DNA from 3 places in the Margalitia sp. FSL K6-0131 genome. Region 3 is predicted to be linked to each of the others. Evidence: riboswitches for the same ligand, from Rfam matches in the RefSeq annotation. Region 3 holds a riboswitch; each other region holds the start of a gene.
What was found. Region 3 has a riboswitch for cobalamin ahead of NSQ59_RS07765 (DUF4430 domain-containing protein). Riboswitches for the same ligand answer to the same signal wherever they lie in the genome.
Positions count from the first base shown of each region.

Region 1 (4,265 bases), 850 kb from region 3:
TGCTTCCAGCAATAATGGAAGTTGATGAATTGGGAGCGACCGCCATTAAATAGCCGTTTCTCATTCCAAATTGCTGTATATCCTTGTACAATCTATCCCAAGCACAGGAAGAAGAGTTGTTTTCTAAATATCCTTTTCGAAAGAAATACTCACCTGTATCCCATTCGGAGCCTTTAAAGACTGGATAGGAGCCTTTTTCTTTCGCTAATTCCATACTTGCTTGGATAGTAAGGAAGGCGATTTTTTCATATAGCCGATCAGCATATTGAACTGCATCCTCGCTTTCCCACTTTATTTTTTTCAATGCTAATAAATGATGCCACCCAAATGTTCCAAGTCCAATCGCGCGGTATTTTTGGTTCGTTAATTTTGCCTGTAAAACAGGAATGTCATTTAAATCAATCACATTGTCCAACATTCGTACTTGAATCGGAATTAATCTCTCTAAAATATTGGCGGGAACAGCCAGCCCTAGATTGATAGAAGATAAATTACAAACTACAAAATCACCAGGCTGTTTTTCAATTATGATTTTTCCATCTTGTGTATATTGAGTAATGATATTCGTTGTACTTTGATTTTGCATAATTTCTGTACATAGATTACTTGAATAGATCATTCCTTGATGTTTATTTGGATTTTTACGATTAACCTCGTCCCGATAAAAGACAAATGGTCCGCCAGTTTCTAACTGGCTCTTCATAATACTTTTCATGATTTCGATTGCTGGAACGACAGTTTTAGAAAGGGTTTCGTGTTGAACACACTCCCAATACTTAGTACGGAATGAGCCGCTTCCGCTTGTTTCATCGTAATAATCCTCAAGAGAATACCCCATAACTTGTCTTATCTCATGCGGATCGAATAAGTACCAATCACCGCGTATTTCTACCTGCTCCATAAATAAGTCAGGAAGGCATACACCAGTAAATAAATCATGTGTGCGATATCGTTCATCCCCATTATTCAATTTGGCATCAAGAAAAGAAGAAATATCCTTATGCCAAATATCCAGATACACACAAATGGCACCTTTTCTTTGTCCGAGCTGATCGACACTCACTGCAATATTATTTAATTGTTTCATCCAAGGAAGAACGCCGGAAGATGCTCCGACAAATCCTTTAATCGCACTTCCGCGGCTTCGTATCTTACCTAAATAGACTCCGATTCCACCGCCGTTTTTTGATAGATTGGCAATATCAGTGTTGCTGTCAAAGATTCCTTGTAAACTGTCTTCTACCGTATCAATAAAGCAGCTCGATAATTGCCCATAGTTTTTTCCTGCATTCGAAAGGGTAGGGGTTGCAACCGTCATATAAAGATTACTTAGTGCCCAATAGGCTTCTTCCACAAGCTTTAAACGGCTTTCTTTCGGTTCATTGATCATTAATTGCATAGCAATAATCATCCATCTTTCCTGCGGAAGCTCGAATACATTTTTATGATGATCAGTCGCTAAATAGCGGTCTGCCAATGTACGTATTCCTATGTATGTGAAGAGTTGGTCTTTGTGATAATCCATTTTGCTGGCTAATTGATGTATTTCGTCTACTGAATAGCAATCTAGCAGGCAGCGGTTATAGATGCCTTCTTCTGTTAAAGTTTCTAACAAACCATAAAAATTACCATACCTGACTTTATAGGAATATTCTCTATTTTGCGCTGCCTTGTAATAAAGATATTCCATATAAAAGTGAGCAGCATCGTATGTCCAGAAGATTTCTTCCTCATTTAATCGAGATAGGCAATCTAATATAATTTGCTGAACCCACTCGTCCTCTGATATCCAAGGCTTTTGCTCTAATAAGTTTTGTGCGAAAGAATAAACCGGGTGGAAACGTTCGTCTGCTTCTGCTTTTTCTACTAGAATGGATAAGATATGACGGTTCCAATTTTCAATCTCTGTAATCGTAGTTCCCATTTATTTTCCCCCTATAAAAAAATAAGATCTGCCCGAAGGATGAGCAGATCAAACGATAGGAAAAAAGAACATACATAGTCATAGACGTTTTAACTATCGTTTCATCTCCCCAATCCCCGAGGAATCGAAACTTTATCATGTGAAGGCAGGTCTCCTGACTTGTGTGCAGCCTACTAAAGGACCTTCCCGCATCGAGCGGATGCAGTGGTCTATCCTTTTTCGTTCACACTTACAGTTGCGGGGACAGTTTCGGATTCTCACCGAATTCCCTATTAAGTCCATCTATGGACACCCTTACATGAAGTTAATTTCAATATATAGTTTTGAAAATGAATTTAATTAGCATATATTGTGTTTTATATTAACATATCAAAAGTAAATTCACAACTATCATTTTGCAAAAGAATTCCATAAATTGATACTCTTGTTTAAACACAATAAGGAATTGGATATGATAAAATGAAAGGGAAGAGTATTGGAGGAATGAATTTATGTCACAAGATATAACAGTAGAAGAGTGGCTTGATGAAAAGGATAAATATGTAACAATGGATGTTCGCTCACCATTAGAATTTTCCGAGAGTGCTATTCCCCATTCTATTAATATTCCCATCTTTTCAAATGAAGAACGAGCAGAAATTGGGACCTTATATAAACAGGTTGGTGCAAATGCGGCAAAATGGAGGGCGATGGAGGTTGTTGCTCCAAAGATACCGCATTTAATGAAGAAAATTAAGGAAATAGAAGAGTCCGGAAAGAAGCCTTTAATCTATTGCTGGAGAGGTGGTATGCGCAGTGGATCCGTTGCACAATTTGCTACTTTTTCAGGACTTCATGTCTATAGATTAAAAGGCGGTTATCGTGCATATCGAAAAAAATCTTTAGAATTGATTCCAGATTTACTTCCAGGTAAAGCAGTAATTTTACATGGTATGACCGGAACAGGGAAAACACAAATATTACAAAATTTAAAAAAGCTCGGGTTTCCCGTTCTGGATCTCGAACAAATGGCCAACCATAAGGGATCTCTATTTGGTGCCATTGATGGCAGAAAACCCCATAATCAAAAAACATTTGACGGTCTATTATTTGAAGAGCTGCTTTCCTTACAGAATTCCCATTACGTAATAATGGAAGGGGAAAGCAAAAGAATTGGACATGCTGTGCAGCCTGATTCTTTACTTGCTTTAAGGGATAATGCTTTGCATATTTATGTTTCAGGTTCCGAGGAAGCAAGAATCCAAAGAATTTATGCGGAATATGTTCAGCCAAATAAAAACAACCAAGAATTTAAAGAAAATGTTCGTTCGGCGTTACAATATGTAAGAAAAAGAATGAAGTCATCCGAATGGTGCCACATAATCTTTAAAGCGTTGGAAGAAAATAATTTTATGAAGTTGGTAGAACTTTTAATGAGAGACTATTATGACCCGCAGTATCTTCATAAAGAAGACATCTATATTAGCAAATCGGAAAAAGTGGTTAGCGATAATATTAATATTGCAACAGATGAAGTAATCAATATTTTAAAATCTCATCATTTAATCGGTGAAACGGATATCCATTCCGTTAAAAGTTAGGTGGAAATTTCATTTTCTCATGATTTTCTAATCTTCCTTTCATGAAAATATAGGAAAGTTTTCGTAAAATCATCGTTGAGTCGGTTCGACTCCCCTTATTATTTTACTCATTATAAAGTTCCTTCTTTAAATCCGGCTTGCAAAATAGCCGGTGTTTTTTTATGTCTAGCATCAGCGCCTATCGGCTAGTGGATATTTCCGACTCCTCTCTACGATAAGTCAACATCAGTTGAAAATGGAAGTGCTATTTTCATTTGTTCGTGAACTACCTTACTGTGTTTCCTTTATCTCGAGGTGAGCGACTACGAAATCCATACGCCGATAAGCAAGGCGCTTCAGCTTTTATTTTTATCCAGAATTTATAAAATTTTAATCTTATTCTCATGATAAGTTGATAAAGTAAAGGTTGAACAATAAAGGAGGCGAATAAAATGTGGGTACGTTTTATCCCAATCGTATTCTTTAGTTTGACAGCAGTGTCACTAGTTGCCTTTCAGTCAATTGAAATTGTTCATGCATTTATTAACTTCATTTCTTCTAAGACAAATATTAAATAATGATCCATGATTTTAGCAAAACGTCCTTTATGGAAAGAATCTTCCGCCGATTAGTTTTGGAGGAAGTATTTCTTTTTTTGGGGAAAATAACCTATGAATTTGTCATGAACGAATTGTTTACAGTAAACTTAAGTAAATACTTGAAGTTTTAGTAGGTGAAATAGATGAAGAAAATTTTACTCATTGAAGACGAAAAAAATTTAT
Region 1 covers NZ_JBBOZS010000001.1:2,472,528-2,476,792, forward strand. Annotated here, with positions in the region: gene NSQ59_RS12065 (ribonucleoside-diphosphate reductase subunit alpha) at 1-1,924, opposite strand, end outside; cobalamin riboswitch at 2,052-2,235, opposite strand; gene mnmH (tRNA 2-selenouridine(34) synthase MnmH) at 2,416-3,504, shown strand; gene NSQ59_RS12075 (hypothetical protein) at 3,936-4,061, shown strand; gene NSQ59_RS12080 (response regulator transcription factor) at 4,226-4,265, shown strand, end outside.
Region 1: linked by a shared signal. The riboswitch ahead of NSQ59_RS12065 (ribonucleoside-diphosphate reductase subunit alpha) and the one ahead of NSQ59_RS07765 (DUF4430 domain-containing protein) in region 3 are both predicted to bind cobalamin.

Region 2 (4,265 bases), 1.4 Mb from region 3:
CAATCGGATCGTATGGGTTACCGTTTAAAGGGAGAAACATTAGCGTTGAAGGAACCGAAGGAAATGCTATCGGAGGCCGTTAGCTTCGGAACCATCCAAGTACCATCAGATGGGAACCCTATTATATTACTCGCTGACCGCCAAACGACAGGGGGCTACCCGAAAATAGGGCAAGTTGCTACTGTTGATTTGCCATTACTGGCTCAAGCGAAGCCTGGAGATCGACTTCGCTTTTCAGAAATTGAACATGAAGTGGCCGAGCAATTACTTATGGAAAGAGAACGAAAAATTCAAGAGCTTAAAAAAGGTATATTACTAAAATTTAAGAGGGAGGCATAAACATGACTAAGGTGGACTTAAATTGTGATATGGGAGAAAGCTTTGGAGCATACAAGCTAGGTAGAGACGAGGAAATTCTTGATTTTATCACCTCAGCAAATATTGCATGCGGATTTCATGCAGGAGATCCCGCGACAATTAGAAAAACTGTCCAATTAGCGATGGAAAAAAATGTAGGGATTGGTGTTCATCCCGGTCTGCAGGACTTAGTCGGTTTTGGCAGAAGAAGCATGCAAATCTCGCCACAAGAAGCATATGATCTTGTTGTTTATCAAATAGGAGCCATTTATGCGTTTGCCAAATCGGAAGGCGGGAAAATTCAGCACGTGAAACCACACGGGGCTCTATATAATATGGCAGCAAAAAGTGCTCCTTTATCGGAAGCCATTGCAGAAGCTATCTACAAAGTAGATCCAGAGCTTATATTATTTGGTCTGGCAGGAGGAGAACTCGTCAAAGCTGGGAAGAAAATCGGTCTGCGCACGGCAAATGAAGTTTTTGCCGACCGCACGTATCAACAAGATGGCTCGTTAACCCCAAGAACGGATTCGCAAGCACTAATTACCAACCACGAAGCTGCCGTTAACCAAGTAATCCAAATGGTAAAGGAAGGAAAAGTTACATCCCTTCAAGGTATCAATGTACCAATCCAAGCTGATACCATTTGCATCCATGGTGACGGAGCCAATGCATTAGACTTTGCTAGATATATTTCTGATAGCTTAAAAGATGCAGGAATTGAAATAGCTAAAATCAAGGAAATTTTATAAGGATGAGTAAGGCGCTTGTCCTTTTCTTATGTGAAACATTCTATTCGTGTAAAATTATTAAAATATAGGAAATTCGGAAAAAATACTGTATAATGATGTTGGTTTACAATTTCATATTAGCAGCGAAATCAGATACCTTCATTTGGAAGGTTTAATAGGGAAGATTGGTGAAAAGCCAACGCGGTCCCGCCACTGTAAATGGGAGCAAGCTGTAATGACCACTATGTATGTAAAAATACACGGGAAGGTACAGTAAGCAATGATCATGAGCCAGGATACCTGTCTGATTTTTGAGTGCACCAATGAACCTACGCGGATAGGGGGTGTTTACGAAACGTTTTTAGTGTTTTTTACAAAACACTATTATTTTTTACGTTTTTTTTTACATGACATCCCTAGATTTAGGAGATGTTTTTTTTTATGCTTTTATACTATCGCAAAAGGGGTTAACACATGAAAAAGCTACTGAATTACTTATCTATCTTACTATTAATTTTTGTCCTTGCAGGATGTGGGGCAGATCAGCAAAACAACAATGCTGGTAAGCATACGACGAAATCCAATGGATTTCCTATTACGATTACGGACGGGGTTGGGAATAAGCTTACAATAAAGAATAAACCAAAACGGATTGTTTCGCTGATTCCAAGCAATACAGAAACCGCGTTCGCCCTTGGCTTAGATAAAGCAATTGTTGGGGTTTCTGATAATGATAATTATCCCGAGCAAGTCAAAAACAAAACAAAAGTTGGCGGGAAAGATATTAATATCGAAAAAGTGATTTCTTTGAAACCGGATGTTGTACTTGCTACCGCTTCAGATGCACATAACTCTCAAGAAGGCCTCAAGCAATTGGAGGACAATGGTATTAAAGTTGTCGTTGTCAATGATGCCACCTCGTTTACAGATGTATATAAATCAATTGAAATGATTGGAAAAGTGACAGGGACACGGGAAAAAGCAGAGGATATCATCGATGGAATGAAGTCCAAAGTAGCAAACATAAAAGAGGAAGCGTCAAAAATCGCAAAAGATCATCCTCAAAAGGTTTGGATTGAAGTATCTGCGCCTCCAAACATTTATACAACTGGGACAGGAACCTTTATGAATGAGATGGTCAATCTATTAGGTGCAAAGAATATTGCGGATGACAAAGCAGGTTGGATTCCATTTTCCGAGGAAGCAGCTGTGAAAGCAAATCCGAATGTCATTGTTCTTACATACGGGTATTATGTGAAGGATGCAGTCAATCAGGTAGTAAAACGAAAAGGATGGCAAGAGGTATCAGCAGTGAAAAACAAACGTGTCTATAATGTTGATTCGGATGAGGTATCAAGACCTGGACCACGTCTTGCGGACGGCTTGCAAGAAATGGCAAAGGCGATTTATCCCGATAATTTTAAATAATAATGGCGGAGAAACAAAAGGGAGGAGAAAAAATGCGTATATATACGAGAACAGGTGATCAAGGGCAAACCAGCATCATAGGCGGCAGGGTTGATAAAGATGATATTCGTGTTCAGGCTTATGGAACGGTTGATGAAGCGAATTGTTTTGTTGGACAAGCGATGGCGGAACTGGATCCCAATTTGTTTGGTGATATTTTAGAAGAATTAGAGAAAATTCAGCATGAATTATTTGATTGCGGCGGAGACCTTGCGAATAAAACGATGAAGCGCCCTTACAAATTACAGCAGGAAATGATTGATTATCTGGAAACGAAAATAGATGAGTATATTGCCAGTACTCCAAAATTAGAAAGATTTATTTTACCAGGAGGCACAAAGGCAGCGGCATCGATCCATATTGCGAGAACGGTCACACGTCGTGCTGAACGTCTTGTTGTTACCCTTTCGAAAACCGACAACAGCGTTCCTCCGCTTGCACAGCGATATTTAAATCGTCTATCAGACTATTTTTTTGCTTTGGCGCGAGTGATTAATCATCGTTCAGGAAAAAGTGATGTTGAATATATAAGAAGTGCCAAGGTATTTCGTGATGGGAAACGTAAAGAAAATAATAGTGAATGAAATAGATGAAAGGATGGGAACAAGGTTGTTTAGATAGCCTTGTTTTCCTTTAAAAAGGAGCTGATTAATACTGCCAAAACTTACTTTTATACAAAAGATGGGAAGAAATAGCATAATTTTTCCCTATTTTCTTGGATGTGTCTTTCTACTATTCTCTATCATTATTGGAATCGCAGTGGGAACTGTATATGTACCAATTCATGAAATTATCCAAATTATAGGATCAGCCATTTTACATATTCCCTTAAAGGATTCAGCAGACCCTATGAATAGCAATATTGTAATGGATATCCGGATGCCCAGAGTGCTACTAGCGGGAATGGTTGGTGCCTCTTTATCGATCGCTGGAGCAGCTTTCCAAGGCTTGCTGCGCAATCCGTTGGCAGACCCGTATACACTTGGTGTTTCGTCTGGTGCTTCCGTCGGTGCAGTGGTAACCCTTTTCTTTCATATTTCCATACCATTTTTGGGGCTCTTGACCTTACCATTTATGAGTATCGTTGGCTCCTTTTTCACGATTTTTTGTGTTTTGTTATTTGCTCGCAAAATGGAGAAAGCGATGAAAGTAGAGACCATTATTTTAACTGGGATTATTTTTAGTTCTTTTTTTAGTTCCTTTATTTCATTAATCATTGCTTTAACAGGGGATGAATTACGGCAAATCATTGGCTGGCTGCTTGGCAGTGTCTCTATGCGCGGATGGAGCTATGTGAATATTATCTTGCCTTTTTTTCTTATTGGGTCTTTGTTGCTTTTAACAAACATCAAGGAGTTAAATGCTATGTCACTTGGAGAAGAACGGGCGTATCATCTCGGGGTGAATGTAGAAAAAAGAAAGCTGTTCGTGTTAATCGCAGGATCGATATTAACTGGGGCTGCAGTTTCCGTTTCGGGTTCCATTGGATTTGTCGGCTTGGTGATCCCGCATTTCATTCGTATCGTATGGGGACCAAATCATAAGAAGCTATTGCCATTATCGATTCTATTTGGAGCAGGTTTTTTAATCTTGGCTGATTTGATTTCAAGAACGATTATCCAACCAACAGAACTCCCAATTGGTGTGGTTACTGCATTAATAGGTGCACCGGTCTTTGCGTTTATTTTGATGAAAAGAAAATTAGGAAGC
Region 2 covers NZ_JBBOZS010000001.1:2,975,886-2,980,150, reverse strand. Annotated here, with positions in the region: gene NSQ59_RS14585 (5-oxoprolinase subunit C family protein) at 1-339, shown strand, start outside; gene NSQ59_RS14580 (LamB/YcsF family protein) at 342-1,109, shown strand; cobalamin riboswitch at 1,223-1,410, shown strand; gene NSQ59_RS14575 (ABC transporter substrate-binding protein) at 1,563-2,516, shown strand; gene NSQ59_RS14570 (cob(I)yrinic acid a,c-diamide adenosyltransferase) at 2,549-3,139, shown strand; gene NSQ59_RS14565 (FecCD family ABC transporter permease) at 3,237-4,265, shown strand, end outside.
Region 2: linked by a shared signal. The riboswitch ahead of NSQ59_RS14575 (ABC transporter substrate-binding protein) and the one ahead of NSQ59_RS07765 (DUF4430 domain-containing protein) in region 3 are both predicted to bind cobalamin.

Region 3 (4,265 bases):
GTGTTTGTTGCATCATTACCTGGCTGAACAGTCACATCATTTCCTGTAAATTGATAAATGGAGCCCTCTCCATTTAGATATTGCTGATACGCAGTTAATCCTAATAAGCCTTGCGTTGTTGCAATTAAATTTGATTCATGATCTGCTGCGATGTGAGCAAATCCGCCATCCTTTTGATGGAATGACATTAAATGTTGCACAAGGTTTCCGCCTGTTTTTGTAAATGCTTTATCAGTTGGGTCAACACCGATAGACGATAAACCAATGATTACTTGAGCAGTCGTTTCACTTGCATCTCCGCCATTAATATCGCTGCTAAATCCGCCATTTTTATCCTGAACGGATGAAAGCCAGTTTACTGCATTATCGATAGCATTTTTTACATTTTCTTTGCTCTTATATGGAGCAAGTGCAGCTAATGCCATGGAAGTGATGTCAACACTCGCATTATCGCCAACAAGTGCCCATCCACCAGACTTAAGCTGATTATCCAATAAGTAGTTTACAAGTTTTTCTCTAGACCATTTTGCATTAGCAGGAACTTTATATTTCTTGCTATCTAATGCAAGCAATGCATATATAACCCCATTTGTTCCTTGATTTGTCATGCGGTCATTGGAGTAAATTTTTTCAATCAAATTATAACCATCAATATTAGCAGCATTTCCTCCAGCTGCAGTAACACCGATTGCTAATCTTTCATAATCGGTAACATTGCGGAATGTACCATCATTTTCTTTCAATGTCTTTTTAATATTATTTAAATAAACGGCAGGAATCTTTTGACCGGATCTTTGCAGTCCGATGATTTCAAACTCATCATTACCACCATTTTTCAATACATAAGAAGCAGAAGATTTCATTGCAGCTGCAACCTGTTGCTTCGTTACATTTGGTTGTTTTGTTCCATCTGGAGTTCCTGAATTATTGCCCCCGTTTCCATTATCACCATTGGAATCCGGCGGTGTTATATAATTATCAATGGTTAATTCAACACTATCTCCATTTTTTAAAATGTTTGTTGACAGGGATGATTGTAGAGGATTTCCATTCAAAGCGGTCTTCCAATAATCCCCTTCATTCAGTTTCGCATTTCCGATATTTTGAACAAATTCAAAGTAACTTGAATCTACCGAAACCTTTAGTGCAAGATTTTTCTGTGAAGCAGCTTGTATTAATGCATCGTACGCATTGGCACCTTCCACGACCTTTACATCTGTTTCTGGTATCAGTGCATTACCTTTTACATCTTTTGCAGAAACTTTTGCGGAAATAGTTTTCTCCGGGTAACTTACTACCTTAAATAGCAAATCATCCCCATTTTTCACTTTGTATCCGGATACTCCTACTTGAGCCATGCTGCCGTTAATAATAAAGCCCCAATATGTACTGTCCTTTGCATAGTCAGGCTTTGCATCCCCAATTTGTACAATATTTGCGCCATACTTAGGATCAGTAGTATAGTCAAATGCAATATTTTTCTTTGTAGTTGCTTCCTTTAATACATCGAAAGCTGTTTCTCCATCCTTTATTTCCAACACAGAATGTGGAAGGACGGTTTTACCATTTTCATCGACAACCGAAATCATTGCTGCATTTTTTAAAGCAGCAGCAGATACCGGATTTGTAAAAAATCCCGTTAGTTGAAGCATCACAAGTAGGATAGCCGTCAACACGACAGAACTTCTTTTGAAAAGCATTCCTTTCATTTCTCTTCCCCCTTGAAAAAAATAAAAAAACATCTCCTAATGTGAAGATGTTGTGCGTCGCAGGAGGTGAAAATGTTCGATTTTCCTCGAGCTCAGCACCACCTATCCACGTAGGTTTATGGTGCAAAAAATAGGCAGGTCTCCTGGCTCATGATCAACACTCTTTAACTCCTTCCCATCTTGTAAGACAGTGGATAATCTTTGTAAAGAGCTCCCATTTACAGTGGCGGGACCGCGTCGGTTTTTCACCGAACTTCCCTTTTAATGATTGAAATAATTCAATCAACCTAGTTTTCCCACTATTAAATTAATACCGATATTATCATAGTTTAATAAGTAAGAATATGTCAAGTTGTGGTTATTACCGATATTTGACCTGATAGTGAAATTTATTTTATTCCATTAATTTTATTTTAAATCTTCCCTCCTATAATCAAAATCAACCGAGTCAGATATTATTTCATATGGAGTGAGGATAATGGCGAAAAATAAAGGATTAAAATGGATTGTCGGTTTATCAAGCGTGGCGGTTTTTACCGGGTTTGTCGGATTATCACAAAAATATTCCTATTTTCCGGATGATCATTCAGGTTGAATTCTCCAAATCAAACAACTGTAAATTAAAAAAAGGGTACTATCAGTTTCATGTTGATAGTACCTTATTTATTTTAGAAAGCTTATCAAAAATCACCTTATAATAATTCGAAGGATGAGGTACAAAATCTTTTAGCTCTACATCTGTGCGAAGGCTAGTTAATTGGTTATTTTTATATTCAAAACCAGAGATGTTAATAGATTTAAGTGAACCATTATATAAACCTTCCATTTGGTGAAAAGGAATTCGATAAATTCCAGCAACTTCTACAGGGTCAGGTATTATTTTTTCCATATGCTCTTTATAATGGTAAAAGTAAGTGTAGCAGAATTCATTATCGATAAATGTATCACCAGTATAGCTTGCCGAGATAACCCCAATCGATTCCAGTTCATCCATTTGTACTTGTATTCCGAGCTCCTCTTCTACCTCTCTTATGCCCTCGTGAGGACGTTCTCCTGCAGTCAAATGTCCTGCTGCAGTTATATCGAGTAAATTAGGATGGGTATCCTTGTCATGCTGTCTTTTTTGAAAAAGAACATTCAGCACCCCATTTTCGATTTGATAGAACCAGCAATGAAATGCCTTATGCCAATATCCCTTTTGGTGAACTTCATTTCGTTCCGCAACACCCATGTGATTCATATCTGCATCAAAAATATCAAAGAATTCTTTTGTCATTTGTCATACTCCTATCTAGTTGCCTTTTGTGCAAAAACTTATTCTTTATTTCCTGTCCCTACCGCCAAAACATACCCATCCGGATCCTCAATCGCAAATTCCCTCCATGCTCCCCAATCAAACTCTGTTACTACGGGTTCTTGAACAATTTTCGCCCCTTTTTGTTTCCACTCATTATGTAATTGATCTAAGGCTGCAAAATCATACGCGTAAGCATAGGCATCCCATATAACCTCATTATTGCTGCTATTAGGGGATATTATTTGATTTTCTTTTGCTTGTAAAAGTTTAAACCCGAGTTTCAATGAATCATTCCGAAGAGCCCACCAATCGTTCACTTCACATCCTAAAACATCTTGATAGAAAGCCATTGATTTTTCTATGTCTGAAACTAGTAAAACGGTTAAGGATTGTATTCTATCCATTTTCATTCTCCTTTTAAAAAATTATATACATAAAGATTTTACCCGAAAAGACAGCTATTTGTTTAGAATTTTTGAAATATTTTTGACGTTTTACAAATATTTTTTAGGTGCGAGTATAAGATATGCACCTCGGTTAAAATAATCCTTATGGTAGAAAAAAATGAAGGAGACCTGCATTCGATGAAGCTTTTTACAGATATTGATTTAGACGGATTAGGCTGCGGAATTGTCGCCAAGCTAGCATTTGGTGAAGATGCAAATGTTTCTTATTGTTCCTATCGAAATTTAAATCAACGTGTGGAGCATTTTATCGATAACCCCGATCATAATAACACCGAAACATATATTACGGACCTGGCAGTCAATGAACATGTGGAAAAAAAGCTTGAAAAGCGGTTTTCTAATGGACATCCGATTCAAATGATTGACCACCATGTAACGGCCATGCATTTTAATGAATACAAATGGGCAATGGTCGATCCCGAATATAAGACTGGTAAGAAAACCTGTGCGACATCACTGTTTTATGATTTTCTCGTGGAGCATCAAAAAATTCAAAAGACCCCTGCATTGGACGAATTTGTTGATCTAGTTCGTCAATATGATACTTGGGAATGGGATGAAAATAATAATGTCGCTGCTAAACGTTTAAATGACTTATTTTATATGATGGATAGGGAGCATTTTGAGGAAGATCTGCTCAAAAGATTAAAGGACCATCCTAATTCCTTCACCTTAACAGATACGGAAAACCTACTATTGGACGTAGAAGACAAAAAGATCCATAGGTATATTCATTCCAAAAACAGACAACTTGTCCAAACCTTCGTGGAGGAATATTGTGTGGGAATCGTC
Region 3 covers NZ_JBBOZS010000001.1:1,617,629-1,621,893, reverse strand. Annotated here, with positions in the region: gene NSQ59_RS07765 (DUF4430 domain-containing protein) at 1-1,709, opposite strand, end outside; cobalamin riboswitch at 1,826-2,015, opposite strand; gene NSQ59_RS07760 (NUDIX hydrolase) at 2,353-2,985, opposite strand; gene NSQ59_RS07755 (VOC family protein) at 3,024-3,410, opposite strand; gene NSQ59_RS07750 (DHH family phosphoesterase) at 3,591-4,265, shown strand, end outside.